Regions from separate parts of the Actinoplanes sp. NPDC049265 genome, predicted to be linked through region 1. Evidence: riboswitches for the same ligand, from Rfam matches in the RefSeq annotation. Region 1 holds a riboswitch; the other holds the start of a gene.

Region 1 (7,456 bases):
GGGAAGCTGTTCCAGCCCAACCCGGCCCTGCCCCCGGCGGTGCACTTCCCGGGCCTGGCCGAGATGGGCGCCGCGATGTCGTCGATGACCGGACTGCCGGTCAGCGCGGCCGGCATCATCGTCGCCGGCGTGGCCCACCTGGTCTTCGTCGGCGTGCTGTTCGTCTGCGTGCTGCGGGCCAGCAACTCCCCCGCCGTCGCCGGAGTGGCCTGCGCGACGTACGCCACCGCCCTGCACTATCTGTTCTTCAGCTCGATGTTCCTCTACCAGACGGCCGCCCTGCCGTTCTTCATGCTGGCGATCTGGGCGACCCGGCGGTGGCGGGCCGAGGGTGGCAAACCGTTCCAGGTGGTCGCGATCGGGTCGATGGTGATGACCGCGGTCAGCCACCATGTGACCGCGTTCGCCCTGGTCGCCACGCTCACCCTGCTCGGGGTCACGGAACTGTTCACCGAGCGGCCGCGGCGCTGGTCGGCGCTGGCCATGCCGGCGATCGCGCTAGCCGTGGTGACGGCCTGGATCCTGCTGGTGGCCCGCGACGTCATCTCGTACCTGGAGGAGCCGGTCCAGCAGGTGGCGACCACGGTCGACACCCTGCTCGGGGGTAGCAGCGGCGCCTCCGCGGCCGCGCCGTCGGCCCCGCTCTACCAGCTCATCCTGCAGGGTTCCGGCCTGCTCGGCCTGCTCGTGCTGTTCATCGCGGTCGCCCGGGACATGGTCATCCGGCACGACCGGGACAGCTGGCGCTGGGCGGCGGTGATCGGCGGGCTGGTGTTCTTCGCCGGCAACGGGGTGCGGTTCCTCGGCCAGAACGGTCCGGAGATCGCCGGGCGGCTGTCCACCTTCACGTACATCCCGATCTCCATCATCGCGGCGATCGCGCTGGTCCGGGCGGTGCAGATCCTGCCGTCGCGGGACACCGCCGGGCGCCGGCACTGGGTGGCGCCGGCGCTGGCCACGCCACCGCCGACCGGGCGCAACCTGGTGGTCCGGGTGCTGGCCGGCTCGGCGCTGGTCACGTTGCTGATGATCGGCGCCCGGGCCGGGGGCTGGCCGCCGCTGGGGTCGCTGCTGCCGGGGCCGTACCTGGCCGGAGGGTTCGAGCGCTCGGTCGACGCGTACGGGGTGGACGCCGCGAAGTGGGAGCTCACCGTGCTCGGGCGGGGCAACCGGGTCGGCGGTGACGTGACGTCGGTGTCGCTGGCGTCCACCTACGGCCGGCAGGACCCGGTGCGCGAGGTCGGGCCGCTCTACTACGCCGACGAGTGGGGCCTGAACGAGGACGAGCTGGTCGCCCGGATCCGTGTCAACTACCTGGTGGTGGACCGCCGGTTGAGCACCCAGCTGCCGCAGAGCGAGGCGTACTTCGAGAACGACCCGCGGGCCGGCCGCATCACCGAGCCGCTGACCACCCGCCAGCTGACCAAGTTCGACGCGCTGACCGACGTGGACCGGCTCTACGACAACGGCACGGTGCGCATCTACCGGATGGGGGTCCAGTAGTGAACGGGCTTACCGTGCGTGAACGGGCTCGGCCCGTCCTTCGATCGACAGCGCTCCTGTTCGCGGTGGCCACGATCGCCGCGGCCGCGTCGGTGCTGGCCGGGCCGCGCGCGCTGGCCATTCCCGGCGGGATCGCGCTCGGCTGCCTGCTGCCCGGGCTGGCCCTGAACGCCCTGATCTTCCGTTACCGGGCGCTCAGCGCGGTCGAGCGGACCGTCCTGGTGCCGGGCCTGTCGCTGGCCACCATGATCGTCGCCGGGCTGGTGCTCTACGTGGCCGGCTTCAAGCTCGACCGGGTCTCCTGGTCGCTCGCCACCGCCGGGATCACGCTGGCGATGCTCGCCCTCAGGGCGGTGCCGGAGCGGGTCTGGCAGGGCGAGGAGGAGGACGACGAGGAGGGCCCGAAGACCGAGCTCATTCCCAGGATCACCGATGAGACGGCCACGCCGCTGCCCGGGCCGTTCGCGCCGCGGTCGCCCGAGCAGAGGGTCGAGCGGCGTACGGTCGTCAAGCAGCTCCTGCCGATGCTTCTGGTCCTGGCCGTGGTCGGCGGGGCCGGCTGGCTGTCGTACACCAGCTCGCAGGACAGTTACCGGGTCACCGTCACCACGCTCTACTCCGACCTGCCGGGCCCGGTCGGCAGCGACGGCGGCTGGGACGTCGACATCCGGGCGACCGGGCTGGTCGAGGCCGACGGTCCGTACTCGGTGGTGGTCACCGACCCGACCGGCAACCGGATCATCGAGCGGCGGGTGGCCGGCGGCGACGGCACCTGGGGGGCGACGCTACGGCTCCCGTCGGCCAGCCGGATGACGATCGGGTTGTATCGCGCGGGGGACACCGCCGCGTACCGCACGGTGATCGTCGCGGCCGCTCAGTCCTGACGCCGCCGCCCGGCCGCCGATCGCCGATTCAGTGGTAGCCCTGGGCGGCGTTCCGGTCGCGCATACCGCCCGGGCCTCCCACCGGCCCTTTCCGCGGGAGGCCCGGGCGGATACGCCCAGACTTACCACTGGCGATTCAGTGGTAGGCCTGAGCGGCATTCGGGTCGCGGATACCCCTCAGGGCTACCACTGGTCTGCAGGGTAGGTTGGAGATCCTCACGCGACTGGCGGCACCGAGGATGGCGACCACCATCGGGGAGCGCGGTCGTGGGTGCCGTCCGCCTGGGTGCCCACGCGGGAGAATCGCATGACTGACACAGCAAGGCTGCTGCCCGGCGCGCCGGTCGCCGAGGCGGTCCTGGCCGACGTGGCCCGCCGCGCCGCCGACCTGCGCGCCCGCGGTGTCGAGCCGTCGCTGGCGACGATCCTGGTGGGTGACGACTCGGCCAGCGCCGGCTACATCCGGATCAAGCAGAAACAGGCCGCCGAGCTGGGCTTCGTGTCCCCGCACGAGCACCTGCCGGCCGACGCCACGCAGGACGATCTGCACCGTACGATCGCCCGCTTCAACGACGACCCGGCGGTGCACGGCCTCCTGATCCAATACCCGATCCCCGGTCACCTGGACTACGACGCGGCCCTGATGACCGTCGACCCGGACATGGACGTCGACGGCATGCACCCGCTCAACCTGGGCCGGCTGTCGAGCGGCCGGCCCGGCCCGGTCCCGTGCACGCCGGCCGGCATCGAGGCGCTGCTGGCCCACTACGAGATCCCGGTCGCCGGCCACGAGGTGGTCATCCTCGGCCGTGGCGCCACCATCGGCCGGCCGCTGGCCATGCTGCTGGCCCAGAAGCGCCCGACCGCGAACGCCGCCGTCACCGTGGTGCACACCGGCGTGCCGGACTGGGCCCGCTACACCCGGCGGGCGGACGTCCTGGTCGCGGCGGCCGGCGTGCCCGGCATCGTCCAGCCCGAGCACGTCCGACCGGGCGCGACGGTGATCGGCGCCGGTGTCCGCTACGAGGGCCGCCGGCTGCTGCCCGACGTCGACGAGTCGGTGGCCGAGGTGGCCGGCGCGATCACGCCGAGGGTCGGCGGGGTCGGCCCGACCACTGTGGCCATGCTGTTCCGCAACGCGGTCGCGGCGGCCGAGCGGGCCGCCACCTGACCATCCCGCCCCGGCCGGGCGCCGCGCTGTTATCTTGCCCGCGTGAGTCAGCTGACGCTCGTCCATGAGTTCACTGTCGCGGCGCCGCCCGGTGAGGTCGGTGCGCACCTGTGCGATCCGGAACTCTACGTCGGGCTGAACCCCTATGTGGTCGCGGTGCGGGACATCCGGGAGAGCGACGGGGTCACCGAGTTCACCGCCGTGGAGCGGCTGCGGTTGGCCGGCCCGCTGCGGATGGACAACCCGATCGCGGTCCGGCTCTGGCCGGAGGAGACGGGCGAGGGCGCGCGGGTCGTCTTCGACATCCGCAGCCGGGGCGGCGTCCAGGTGCACATCGTCACCGGTCTGGTCGCCGCCGGGCCCGGTACCGCTGTCACCGATACGTTGACCGTGCGTGTGCCCGCGCTGCTGCGACGCACCGTGCGGACGACGGCGCGGGCCGGGCAGCTGAGCCGGGCGGCCGAACTCGCGAACCGGCTGAGCCGCCCCGCCGCCTGACCCGCGGCTCGGCCGCACGCATGGGGCGCCGGGTCAGGCGCTGAAGTGCGGGTCCTTGGCCATCGCGACGAACGCGGCGAGGGACTCCGGGTCGGTGTCGACGCGCCACTTCTCGTGGTAGTTGTAGTGCGTGTCGGTGTCGAACCAGACCACCGCGCCGACCGCCGGGTGCTGCTCGACCCAGGTGGCCAGGGCCGTCGTCCAGTCGGCCTTGGTGCGGCCGCCACGGTCGACCGAGCCCGTCTCCGTGATCATGATCGGTTTCTTGGCGCCGTACAGGTCGTAGATGCCCTGGAAGAGCTGGCCCGGAAGCTCCCGGTGCAGGTTGTAGCCCGACACACCGACCCAGTCGACCTGGTCGTCGCCGGGGTAGTACTTCGGCTTGGCGTTCCAGGCGGCGTCCGGCTTGTCGTTCCAGTTGGGGCTCCACACCCAGGAGACGTTGTCGGCCTTCTGGTCGGCGAAGATCTTCCGGAGGTGCTTCCAGCTGCGTACGTAATTGGCCGGGTTGTTGCTGTTCTGCGGGCCGCCCCAGCGGTACCAGTCGCCGTTCATCTCCCAGCCCCAGCGCAGCAGCACCGGCCGGCCGAGCCGCTTGAGCTGCTTGGCGTTGCGAGCGATGAGGTCGTCGAACCTACCCGAGAGGATCGAGGCGTGGTCGGTGCCGCGCCAGGAGATCATCGGGTACGAGTCGTCCGGCAGCCACGGCAACGACCGCGGCAGGGTGTCCTGCCAGGCATAGAAGGTGTGCAGGATCCGCGGGTCGCGCCCGGTCTGCCGGCGGCGCAACGCGATCGCCTGGGCCGCCGACATGCCTTCCAGATCCAGGTACGCGCCCAGCATCGTCTTGCCACCGCGGTAGGGCACCGGTCCCCCGCCCTTGCCCACCACCGCGGCACCGGACGGCTTCGACCCCTTACCCGGCCCGGAAGCCGCGGCCGACGGCGCGTGCGACGGTCCGGTGGTCGCCTCGGCCGGCAGCGTCCGGGTGCGCACCTGCCCGGCCACCACCGCGGCGGTCGGCACGACGGCCAGCGCGGCGATCCCGGCGATGGCCTGGCGCCGGCCGAAGCGGCTGGGCGCGCGGTGCGCTCCGCCGCTCACGTGAGCGTCCGTCCACTGCGCAGCGCCACCTTGCGCGCCACCCGCCAGGCCGGCTGGGCCAGGCGCTTCATCTGCGGTACGAGCTGCGACCCGCCCCCGGAGACCAGCGCGACCAGGTCCTCGCCGGTGTGCGCGGGCGTCGGCTGCAGGCGTGGCACCGCGAACCGGTTGTCGCCGGGCCGGTGCAGCCGCCGGCCGACCTCGGTCGCGTGGTCGTACCCGGTTTCCCGGACGACGTCCCGCACCCGCCGCCCGTTGTAGCCGTGGGGGTACGCGAACCCGCGCACCTTCCGCCCCAGCCGTTGCTCGAGTTCCCCGTGGCTGCGGACGATCTCGTTGCGCAGCTGGTCCGGCGGCAGCACGTCGAGCGGGTGGTGGACCAGGCTGTGGTTGCCGATCTCCACGCCGGCGTCGGCCACCTCGGCCAGCTCGTCCCAGGTCAGCAGGCGGCCGAAGTCCGGGGCCCAGCGGCCGAGCCAGCCGGCCCGGTCACCGAGGTGGCCGACCGAGGCGTAGAGGGTGGCGCGGGCGCCGGTCGCGGCCAGGACCGGCAGTCCCGCGGTGAGGAAGTTGCGGTAGCCGTCGTCGAAGGTGACCGCGACCAGCTTGTCGGTGCTGCCGGCGGCCTTACCCGGGCCGGCGGCGTTATCCGCGCCCGTGGCTAGGTCAGCGCCGGCCGCGAGCAGGTCGAGGGCCTCAGCCAGCCCGACCAGGCGGTACCCGGCCGCGGTGAGAGCGGTGAAGTGCTCGGTGAGACGGCTCGGTGGCACGGCGAGATCGCCCAGCGGCCCGCCGATGGCGGACACCGAGTGGTACATCAGCGCCGGCAGGGTCGCCCAGGCCGGCGTGGCCGTGTCGGTCACCGCGTTCCTTCCTCCTTCGCTACCGGACCACTCCCTTATCGGACGGCGGCGATCCGACTTTCGTAGATCACCACGCTAATGCTCAAATCCCAGGTCAACAGGCATCCGGGCCGGTGAGAGGCAAGCACCGCACCAACGGACGATCAAGCTTCGGCCTTTCCGCCGACCGGCCGACTCGGCCGAAAGTCATAGGCGTGGATCGGTCCCCGGGCCGAAGCGGCCGGACCGGCTCGGACGGCAGGGTGACTCACCATGACCGGAAACCGTGCGATCGATCCGTTGCGACTGGCCGAGTCGGCCGTCGAAGCGGCGGTGGTGCTCGGGATCACCGCGCTGCCGGTGGCCTGGCACGCTCTCGACTCCTCACTCACAGCGATCCTGACCGGGATGCTGGCACTCCTGACGTCTAGCGTGTACGCACTACACGCCGTAACCTTCGACTGCTTCCGGATGACGGGTCACCGCAGTAAGCGGAGTTTTTCGCTTACACAAAGTAAGGAATGAACCGCTACCGCCTGCCGCCCGTACCCCGGAGCAGAGACCCGCAGCACTACCCTCGGGAGCGGCCAATGTTCCGGCTCATTCAGCTGAACACCCACCTCGGTGTCCCCCGCATCGGCGTCGACCCGGACGGCTACGCCTCCGAGCGCGCCGCTCTGGCCCGCTATCGGGCGACGCCGGGCAGTTTCTTCGGCGTCGGCCGCTTCGACGAGGAGGGCACGCTCGCCGAGATCATCATGGACACGGTCTGCGGGCCGGTCGGTGACTGCCCCCGCCCCGCCACGGTCGTGCACGCGCGCACCTTCCAGCGCCTGTGTGACACGTGCGGTTTCGGCCTGGAGGTGCTGACCGTGCCCGAGCTGGCGTTACGCATGGGCATCGCGGTCCGCCTGGCCCCGGTGCTGGCCCGTTCCGGCCGGCACGCGGCGGCCGAGTTCGCGTTCACCGCCAGCAACCGCATCGCCCGCGAGTTCGCCACCCGGGTCGAGGATCAGGCCTGGCGCCACGAGCTCTGCGTCGAGCTGGCCCGCAACCCCAGCTCGGTGAACGGTCTCCTGATCGGGGTGGGCGCCCTGAGCCACCGTGACGTGCTCGACCTGTACCCGGCCCTGAAGACGCTGGGCGAACAGATCCCGGCCTGCGTACACGGCGACCTCCTGCGCGCCACGTCGCGCCCCCTCTCCCCCGCCGGCGTAGCCGCCCTCCGCCTAGGCATCTGACCCCAGCGGTAGGCCCCGGGCGACCTCCCGCCCCCGCCTGCCACCCCGAAACCCAGTGGTAGCCCCGGGCGGTATTCCCCGCCCGGAGACCGCCCGGGCCTACCACCCCAGACCCTGTGGTAGGCCCGGGCGGTATTTGTACCCGGAGGTGGCCGGAAGTGGATGGTTGGGGACGCTCGGTGAGGGAAGACGAAGGTGCGGACAACCCACCGA
Region 2 (7,456 bases), on a different contig from region 1:
CGCCCGCACGGATACGGTGATCATGTCGGCACCCGCACGGTCGTGGTGATCGTTTGACCACGCGTCCCGTCGCGGATATCACGTCGGCACCCGGACGGTCGCAGTGATCGTGTCAGCGCCTGCACGGATACGGTGACCATGTCGATGCACGCACGGTCGTGGTGATCGTTTGACCACGCGTCCCGTCGCGGGTATCACGTCGGCACCCGGACGGTCACGATCGTGCCGCGGCCCGGCGTCGAGGCGACATCCAGGCTGCCGCCGACGGTGCGGGCGCGCTCTGTCATGCCGATCAAGCCGTGGTGGTCACCCATGGTGCTTAGCGACAGATCCTCCGGGACGTGAAACCCCACACCGTCATCGCGCACCACCAGGGACAGCCCCTGCTCCTGGCGACGCACCAGAACGAGCACCCGCCCGGCCCGAGCATGCCGCGCCACGTTGGTCAGCGCCTCGTGCAGGATCCGGACCAGCTCGTAACGCACCGCCACGGACGGCTCGACGCGTGGCACCTCAACGTCGACCGGGACTCCGGTCTCCGCCGACCACACCGCGCACAGCCGGTCGACGGTGTCCGCGAAATCCGCCGCTGCCGAATCGAGCCGCAGCCCGGACAGCAGCGCCCGAGTCTCTCGCTCGGCCGCCTCGGCTGCCGACGAGATGGCATCGGCCAGTTGCGCGGCCACCTGCGGCTGGTGATTGAGGGACCGGGGGAGTGCCAGCGCGGCCAGGGACATGCCACGCACCGTCTTGGCCACCGAGTCGTGCAGCTCACGAGCCAGGCGAGCGCGCTCGAGGGCGGCGGCCGACTGCAGTGCGGCCTCGACCTCGGCGGTAGCGCGCACCCGCCGGCGGATGAGTACGTGACGCATCGCAGCCGCCGCGACACCAGCTGTCGCGATGGCCGGCGGCATCACGAAGCTTGCCCCGGCCGCGACGCCCACTGCCCAAGCCTGTGTACCGACACCCAGCCAGAGCGGGACGGCACGGACGCCGAGCAGGATCCCGGCCAGGGCTGAGAACGTCGCTGCGTACCCGAAGAAGGCCGCGCCGCCTCCGCTCAGCGCGAGCACTCCGATCAGGACGGCGAAGTCGAAGACGAGCAGCGTCAGCCGTCGGCTGAGGCCGGTCAGCCACCAGCCCCGGAGCGCGAACTCGGCCGCCGAGGTCAACACAACCACTCCCGCCGTGGGCCAGGGGTTCGCATCATTGGCGGTCAGCACGACGGCCGCGGCGGTCGCGGCTGCGGTGCGGGTGATGAGCAGCGCTCGAAGGCAATCCGCGGTGGCAGCTGCCTCGGCATCCCGAACGGCCGGATCGGACATGGGCTCCTGCTGGCTGGTTCATGCCAAGAATGGTGGTCCTTCGCGCCCAAGCGCGCCTAGGACTTTAGACCCAGAGCCTCGCTGGGCGAAGGCCCTAGCGTCCTTCCCCGACGAGCCGGCCCCGCGGCTCGACCTCTTACTTCACGCTCTGGAGGGTTCCGTGTCACTCGGCTCTTTGCCGCAGGCGCCTCGGCGGCGGTTGCCCCGGCCGGCTGTGCTGCTCGGTGCGGCCATCACGCTGCTGGTCGGCGTGCCTGCCGCGCTATGGCTCGTCCCCAACGTCGACGCCGCCGAGACCGGCATCCCGGCCGGTGCGATCCGCGCGGCCTCCTACGCCGCACAGTCCGGCGTTCAGCAGGAGGGCAGCAGTGACGTCGGCGGTGGCCGAGCGGTCGGCTGGCTTGCCAACGGCGACTGGATGCGCTTCGACGGCGTCGACCTCGGCCCGGCGGGTACGGTCAGCACCTCGTTGCGGTTCTCGGCGGCTTATCGCGACCGGCCCGGCTCGGTGGAGATGCGGCTCGACTCGCAGACCGGCATGGTGCTCGCCACCGTCCCGGTCAGTTACACGGGCGGCTGGGCCGCTTGGCGGACGGCCACCGTCACCGGCTCGTCGTCCGGCGGCAAGCACGCGGTGTTCCTGATGCTCAAGAGCGCTCAGCCGATGGATTTCGTGAACCTCAACTGGTTCAGCGTCGGCGGTGACGGCGCCGATCCGTCACCGACCGCCTCGGCGAGCTCGGCTCCGGCTCCGGCGAGCCCGCAGCCGTCCGACCCCGCGTCATCCGGGCCGAAGCCGTCCGATCCCACACCGCCGGCGACCGCCACACCGCCGGCGGCCGGCTGGATCCCGGTGGACCAGGCGCGGTGGGATGCGCAGGTTGCCGAGTTCAAGGAGCTGAAGCCTCGCCCGGTCCCGGCCGGTAAAGGCCACAATGCCGAGTTCAACGCGACGTGCGAGTTCAGTCACGCCAAGCCGGACGACCCGATCGTCTTCCCGAATATGGCGGGCGCCTCGCACATGCACTCGATCTTCGGCAACAAGGGTCTTGATGCGTTCAGCACGCCCGAGAGCCTGACCAAGTTCACCGCCTCCAGCTGCAAGCCAATCGAGGACCACTCGGCCTACTGGGTTCCCGAGCTGCGTGAACATGGTGTCGCGGTCGAGCCCGACGAGGTCGTCGTCTATTACGGCTCACTGCTCGAGGACAAGTCGAAGACCATGCCGATGCCGTTCGGCTTGCGCATGCTCGTCGGCGACCCGAAGAAGCAGGTAGATACCCCGAAGGGTGCAGTCAATCAGTTCTACTGCGCCGGCGGTCCGCAAGACGGCGCGAGCCGCAGCACCGACGGCAACTGGCCGGTCTGTGACGGGGGCAAGCTGCACTTCACCCTTCGCTTCCCAGACTGCTGGGACGGCAAGCATCTGGACAGCCCCAACCACAGGGACCACGTGGCCTTCGGTCAGGGCGGCAAGTGCACGGCCACCCACCCGGTTCCGATCCCGGCACTGACCTTCTCCATCGCCTACCCGACCTCTGGTTCGAAGGACGGTTTCGCCCTTTCCTCCGGGAAGGCCTCGTCCATGCACGGCGACGCCTTCTTCGCCTGGGAAGACACCGCTATGGCGGAACGAGTGAAGAACTGTGTGGTACAGGTCACTCCATGCAACACCGCAGGACAGTTCTGATTTCTGAGCAGTGGGGGCGAGTCATCTACCGTGACTCGCCCCATCGCCCGAGAGGAGCACACGATGTCCGACAACCCGAGCGCCGCCGGTGCTCCGACCGCTGCCGCCGGCCTCCAAGCCATGTCCGAGCTGATGTCTGAGTGCATCGAGTTCGCGGACCGGCTGCTCGCCGTGGCCGATTTATCCGGCAACGTGCACGTCAAGCTGTCCGGGCCTGACCATCACGACGGCAAGCCGCATGTACGCATGGCCTGGTGACCCTGGCGGACTGGACCGGCGAGGAAGTCCTCAACTTCTGGGGGAGGCGACCGACTGTTAGCTGCCGTGACCGAGACCTTGCTGAATGTGGCCTATGAGATCAGCAACGGGCTGAGTGCCCTGCCTTGGTGGGCAGTCGTCGCGTGGCTGGTCCTCCTGTTCGCAGCGGTGACCCGCACGGGCATCAAGGCAGCCCTCGGCGAGTAGCCCACCCAACCACCGAAGTGGGGTTGCCGCCGATCGAGGACGTCCGGCGAGCACGAGAGCGTGGCGGCGAGAGGCGTGCGTTCGAGGGGCGTGAGCGGGCGTGGCGTGTGGCGGGTCGGTGGCGTGTGGCGGGTCGGTGGCGTGCGGCGGGTCGGTGGCGTGCGGCGGGTCCGTGGCTTGGGGCAGGTCCGTGGCTTGGGGCAGGTCCAGGGCGTGAGGTGCCCGGTGCCGAAGTCGTCGAGTGCGATGCGTACGCCGAGCGCCCGGATCTGCGGGCTTGGGGCGCGAGACCGGTCAGAGGATCGCGTGCGGCGTGCGGCGTGCGGGTCCGGGAAATGCGGAGAGTCCGGCGTGAGGGGCCGGTCGGGGGATGGCACACGCCCAAGCCGAATCGCGTTCGGAACGCAGGCGGTGCGGGAATCAGCTCTTGCTGTTGGCGCCGTGTAGCCGGCGTTATGGTCAGGAAGAGCACCTCGGGGCCCCGTCGAGTAGGGCGGGTGTCAACGGCGGCCGAATCCAGCATTCACGCGTCGCCGACAGCGGGGCTGGGGCGGCGGCCTGGTTCGGAGGGTGACCACTTACGCAGGTGGAGCGAAGCGACCCTCGGCGGGAGCTGCGGTCAGCACCACCCACTCGGCTGCGACAGCTTGTTCTTGATTTCGAGAACCGCGACCCGCCTCGGCCCGCGAACTCCGCCCGCGCCTCGTCGTACGAATGGGGTGAGACCGCTGCCCTCGGCGAATGGGGTGAGACTGCCTGGCTCGGCAAGTGGGGTGAGACTGCCTGGCCCGGCAAGTGGGGTGAGACTGCCGGCCTCGGCGGACGGGGTGACCGGCCGCCGAGGCCTGGTGGGTTGAAACTCAGCCCAGGTCGACTGAGGGGTAGAGCGGGAACGGGGCCAGCAGCTCGGTGGCCTGCTTGCTGACGCGGTCGGCGAGGGCCGGGTCCAGGGTGTACTTGGCCTTGGAACCCTCGGCGGGGGTGGTCTGGGTGAGCACCGTGTGCATCAGCTCGGCGATCTGGTCCATCTCGGCCACACCGAGGCCTCGGGACGTCAGGGCGGGGGTGCCGATGCGGATGCCGGAGGTGTACCAGGCGCCGTTCGGGTCCTGGGGGATGGCGTTGCGGTTGGTGACGATGCCGGAGTCGAGCAGGGCCTGCTCGGCCTGGCGGCCGGTCAGACCGAACGGGTGGACGTCGACCAGGACCAGGTGGTTGTCGGTGCCGCCGGAGACCAGCTGGACGCCGCGCCTGGTCAGGCCCTCGGCCAGGGCCTGGGCGTTGGTGACGATCTGCTGGGCGTACGTCTGGAAGGACGGCTGGCGGGCCTCGGCGAACGCGACCGCCTTGGCCGCCATGACGTGGGCCAGCGGGCCGCCGAGGACCATCGGGCAGCCGCGGTCGACCTGGTCCTTGAGTTCAGGGCCGCACAGGACGGCGCCGCCGCGGGGGCCGCGCAGGCTCTTGTGGGTGGTCGTGGTGACGATGTGGGCGTGCGGGATCGGGTCGAAGTCGCCGGTGAAGACCTTGCCGGCGACAAGTCCGGCGAAGTGGGCCATGTCCACCATGAAGGTCGCGCCCACCTCGTCGGCGATCTCGCGCATGATGCGGAAATTCACCTTGCGGGGGTACGCCGAGTAGCCGCCGACGATCACCAGGGGCTTGAACTCGCGCGCCGTGGCCCGCAACGCGTCGTAGTCGATCTGGCCGGTGGCCCGGTCGACGCCGTAGCTGCGCTGGTCGAACATCTTGCCGCTGATGTTGGGGCGGAAGCCGTGGGTGAGATGGCCGCCGGCGTCCAGTGACATGCCGAGCATGCGCTGGTTGCCGAACGCGGCCCGCAGCTCGGCCCACTCGGCGTCGCTCAGGTCGTTGACCTGGCGCTTCTCGAACTTCTTGAGCGCCGGCACCTCAACCCGGTCGGCGAGGATGGCCCAGTAGGCGACCAGGTTGGCGTCGATGCCGGAGTGCGGCTGCACGTACGCGTACGGCGAGTTGAACAGCTCGCGGGCGTGCTCGGTGGCGACCGACTCGACGGTGTCGACGTTCTGGCAGCCGGCGTAGAAGCGGCGGCCGATGGTGCCCTCGGCGTACTTGTCGGACAGCCAGTTGCCCATGGCCAGCAGGACGGCCGGAGACGCGTAGTTTTCACTGGCGATCAGCTTGAGCGACTCACGCTGGTCGGTGAGCTCCTGGGCGATCGCGTCGGCGATGCGCGGCTCGATCTGGCGCACAACATCCAGCGCGGAGCGGAAAGCAGTCGATTCGGCGTTCATCGGACCTCCCTATCACGAGTTCGTGGAGGCCCAGGCGCGCGGCAGCTGTCTTCGTCTCCTTCGACGAGGCCGCTCCACGATGGTTGACCCATCCGAACACGCCAGTCACGGCCCGGCGCAAGCATACCGGTGCCCTAGGTTGATCAACGTGAACGGTGTGGAGATCCTGCTCATCATCGGGCTCGGTATCGCGGTGTCCGCGGCCGCCAAACGTCGAGGCGTCGAACCGGGGCTGGTCATCGTGGTGCTGGCGGCGGCCGCCTCCTTCATACCGGGGCTGCCTAGGCTCGAACTGGAGAGCGAGCTGATCCTGGCCATCGTGGTTCCGCCGCTGCTCTACTCGGGTGCGCGCGGCGCCGCCGCCAGTTCGCTGGGCGCCAACCTGCGGCCGATCATCACGCTCGGTGTCGCCCTGGTCGTCCTGACCACGGCGGCGCTCGGCCTGATCTCGTCCTGGATCCTGCCGTCGATGGGGCTGGCGGCGGCGTTCGTGCTGGGTGCGGTGCTCGCCCCGCCGGACACGATCACCACCGTGTCGCACGGCGGCGAGCTCGGGCTGCCGAGACGCGTCACCTCGATCCTCACCGGCGAGAGCCTGCTCAACGACGCGACAGCGCTGACCCTGTTCTCGATCGCGGTGGCGGCGGTCAGCGGCGAGAGCACCACCTGGATGGGCGGGGTGGGCAAGTTCCTGTACACCGCGTTCGGCGGCCTGGTGGTCGGGCTGATCCTCGGCGTCGGTGCCCTGTGGCTGCGGAAACGGCTGCACAACCCGACGCTGGAGACCTCGCTGGTGCTGCTGGTGCCGTTCACCGCCTTCCTGCTGTGCGAGGAGATCCACGCCTCCGGGATCCTCGCCGTGGTGGCCGCCTCGTTCGGGGTCACCGCCAACCTGACCTTCGACCCGAAGCATCAGTACGACGGCGCCCACCTGACGCGACTTCAGGAGGACCAGGTCTGGCCGGTGCTCGACTTCCTGCTCGAAACGTTCGTCTTCGCGTACATCGGCCTGCAGTTGAAGTTTGTTCTGAGCGACCTGGAGTTCGGGCTCGGCCGGACCCTGCTCGCCGCCGGAGTCCTGCTCGTGGCCGCGATCGCGATCCGGCTGCTCGCCGTGTTCGTGCTGTTCGGCCGCTGGTCGCTGCAGTGGAAGATGATGCACCTGCGGATGGATCGCGACCCGACGTTCAAGGCGCGCTTCGAGGACAACGTGCGTCAGCGCCGCGGTCAGCCGTTCCAGCCGCTCGGGTCGAAGGAGATCCTGCTGGTGTCGTGGACCGGCATGCGCGGCATTCTCACCCTCGCGGCGGCCGCGGCGGTGCCGCACGACGTGCCCGGGCGGGACGCCATCCAGGTGATCGCGTTGCTGGTCACGCTGGGCACGCTGCTGATTCAGGGTACGACGCTCCGCGCGCTGGCCCGGCGGCTGAAGCTCGACCTGGCGGCCGAGGAGGCGGACACGGCGGCGATGCGGAAGGCGGGCGAGGAGATCATCGCCGGGGTGTCCGGCTTCGACGCACAGCGCAATGCCCTGGGGCAGGCCGTCGCCGAGCGCCGCCTGGACGAGGCGACCGCCCGGCACCTGATCGCCGAGGTCGACCTGCGTCAGGCGGCTACCCGGTAATTCGCTGTCGCATCCGGCGGCCCGCGGCTACGGTCGCCGGATGCACACGACGCACGCCCTGTTCGCGATGGCGATG

The links. Region 1 has a riboswitch for ZMP and ZTP ahead of ACGFIO_RS21530 (bifunctional 5,10-methylenetetrahydrofolate dehydrogenase/5,10-methenyltetrahydrofolate cyclohydrolase). Riboswitches for the same ligand answer to the same signal wherever they lie in the genome.
Region 2: another riboswitch for ZMP and ZTP. It lies ahead of ACGFIO_RS14695 (glycine hydroxymethyltransferase); the one in region 1 lies ahead of ACGFIO_RS21530 (bifunctional 5,10-methylenetetrahydrofolate dehydrogenase/5,10-methenyltetrahydrofolate cyclohydrolase).

What each region holds. Positions count from the first base shown of each region.
Region 1 covers NZ_JBICSP010000008.1:290,791-298,246, reverse strand. The annotation lists partial or broken gene ACGFIO_RS21540 (hypothetical protein) at 1-1,503, shown strand, start outside; gene ACGFIO_RS21535 (hypothetical protein) at 1,518-2,387, shown strand; ZMP/ZTP riboswitch at 2,598-2,682, shown strand; gene ACGFIO_RS21530 (bifunctional 5,10-methylenetetrahydrofolate dehydrogenase/5,10-methenyltetrahydrofolate cyclohydrolase) at 2,695-3,558, shown strand; gene ACGFIO_RS21525 (SRPBCC family protein) at 3,601-4,056, shown strand; gene ACGFIO_RS21520 (glycoside hydrolase family 26 protein) at 4,090-5,160, opposite strand; gene ACGFIO_RS21515 (polysaccharide deacetylase family protein) at 5,157-6,023, opposite strand; gene ACGFIO_RS21510 (hypothetical protein) at 6,276-6,527, shown strand; gene ACGFIO_RS21505 (hypothetical protein) at 6,593-7,243, shown strand.
Region 2 covers NZ_JBICSP010000005.1:30,703-38,158, reverse strand. The annotation lists gene ACGFIO_RS14715 (sensor histidine kinase) at 195-1,175, opposite strand; gene ACGFIO_RS14710 (DUF1996 domain-containing protein) at 1,210-3,015, shown strand; gene ACGFIO_RS14705 (hypothetical protein) at 3,079-3,273, shown strand; gene ACGFIO_RS14700 (hypothetical protein) at 3,340-3,480, shown strand; gene ACGFIO_RS14695 (glycine hydroxymethyltransferase) at 4,341-5,756, opposite strand; ZMP/ZTP riboswitch at 5,778-5,875, opposite strand; gene ACGFIO_RS14690 (cation:proton antiporter) at 5,905-7,380, shown strand.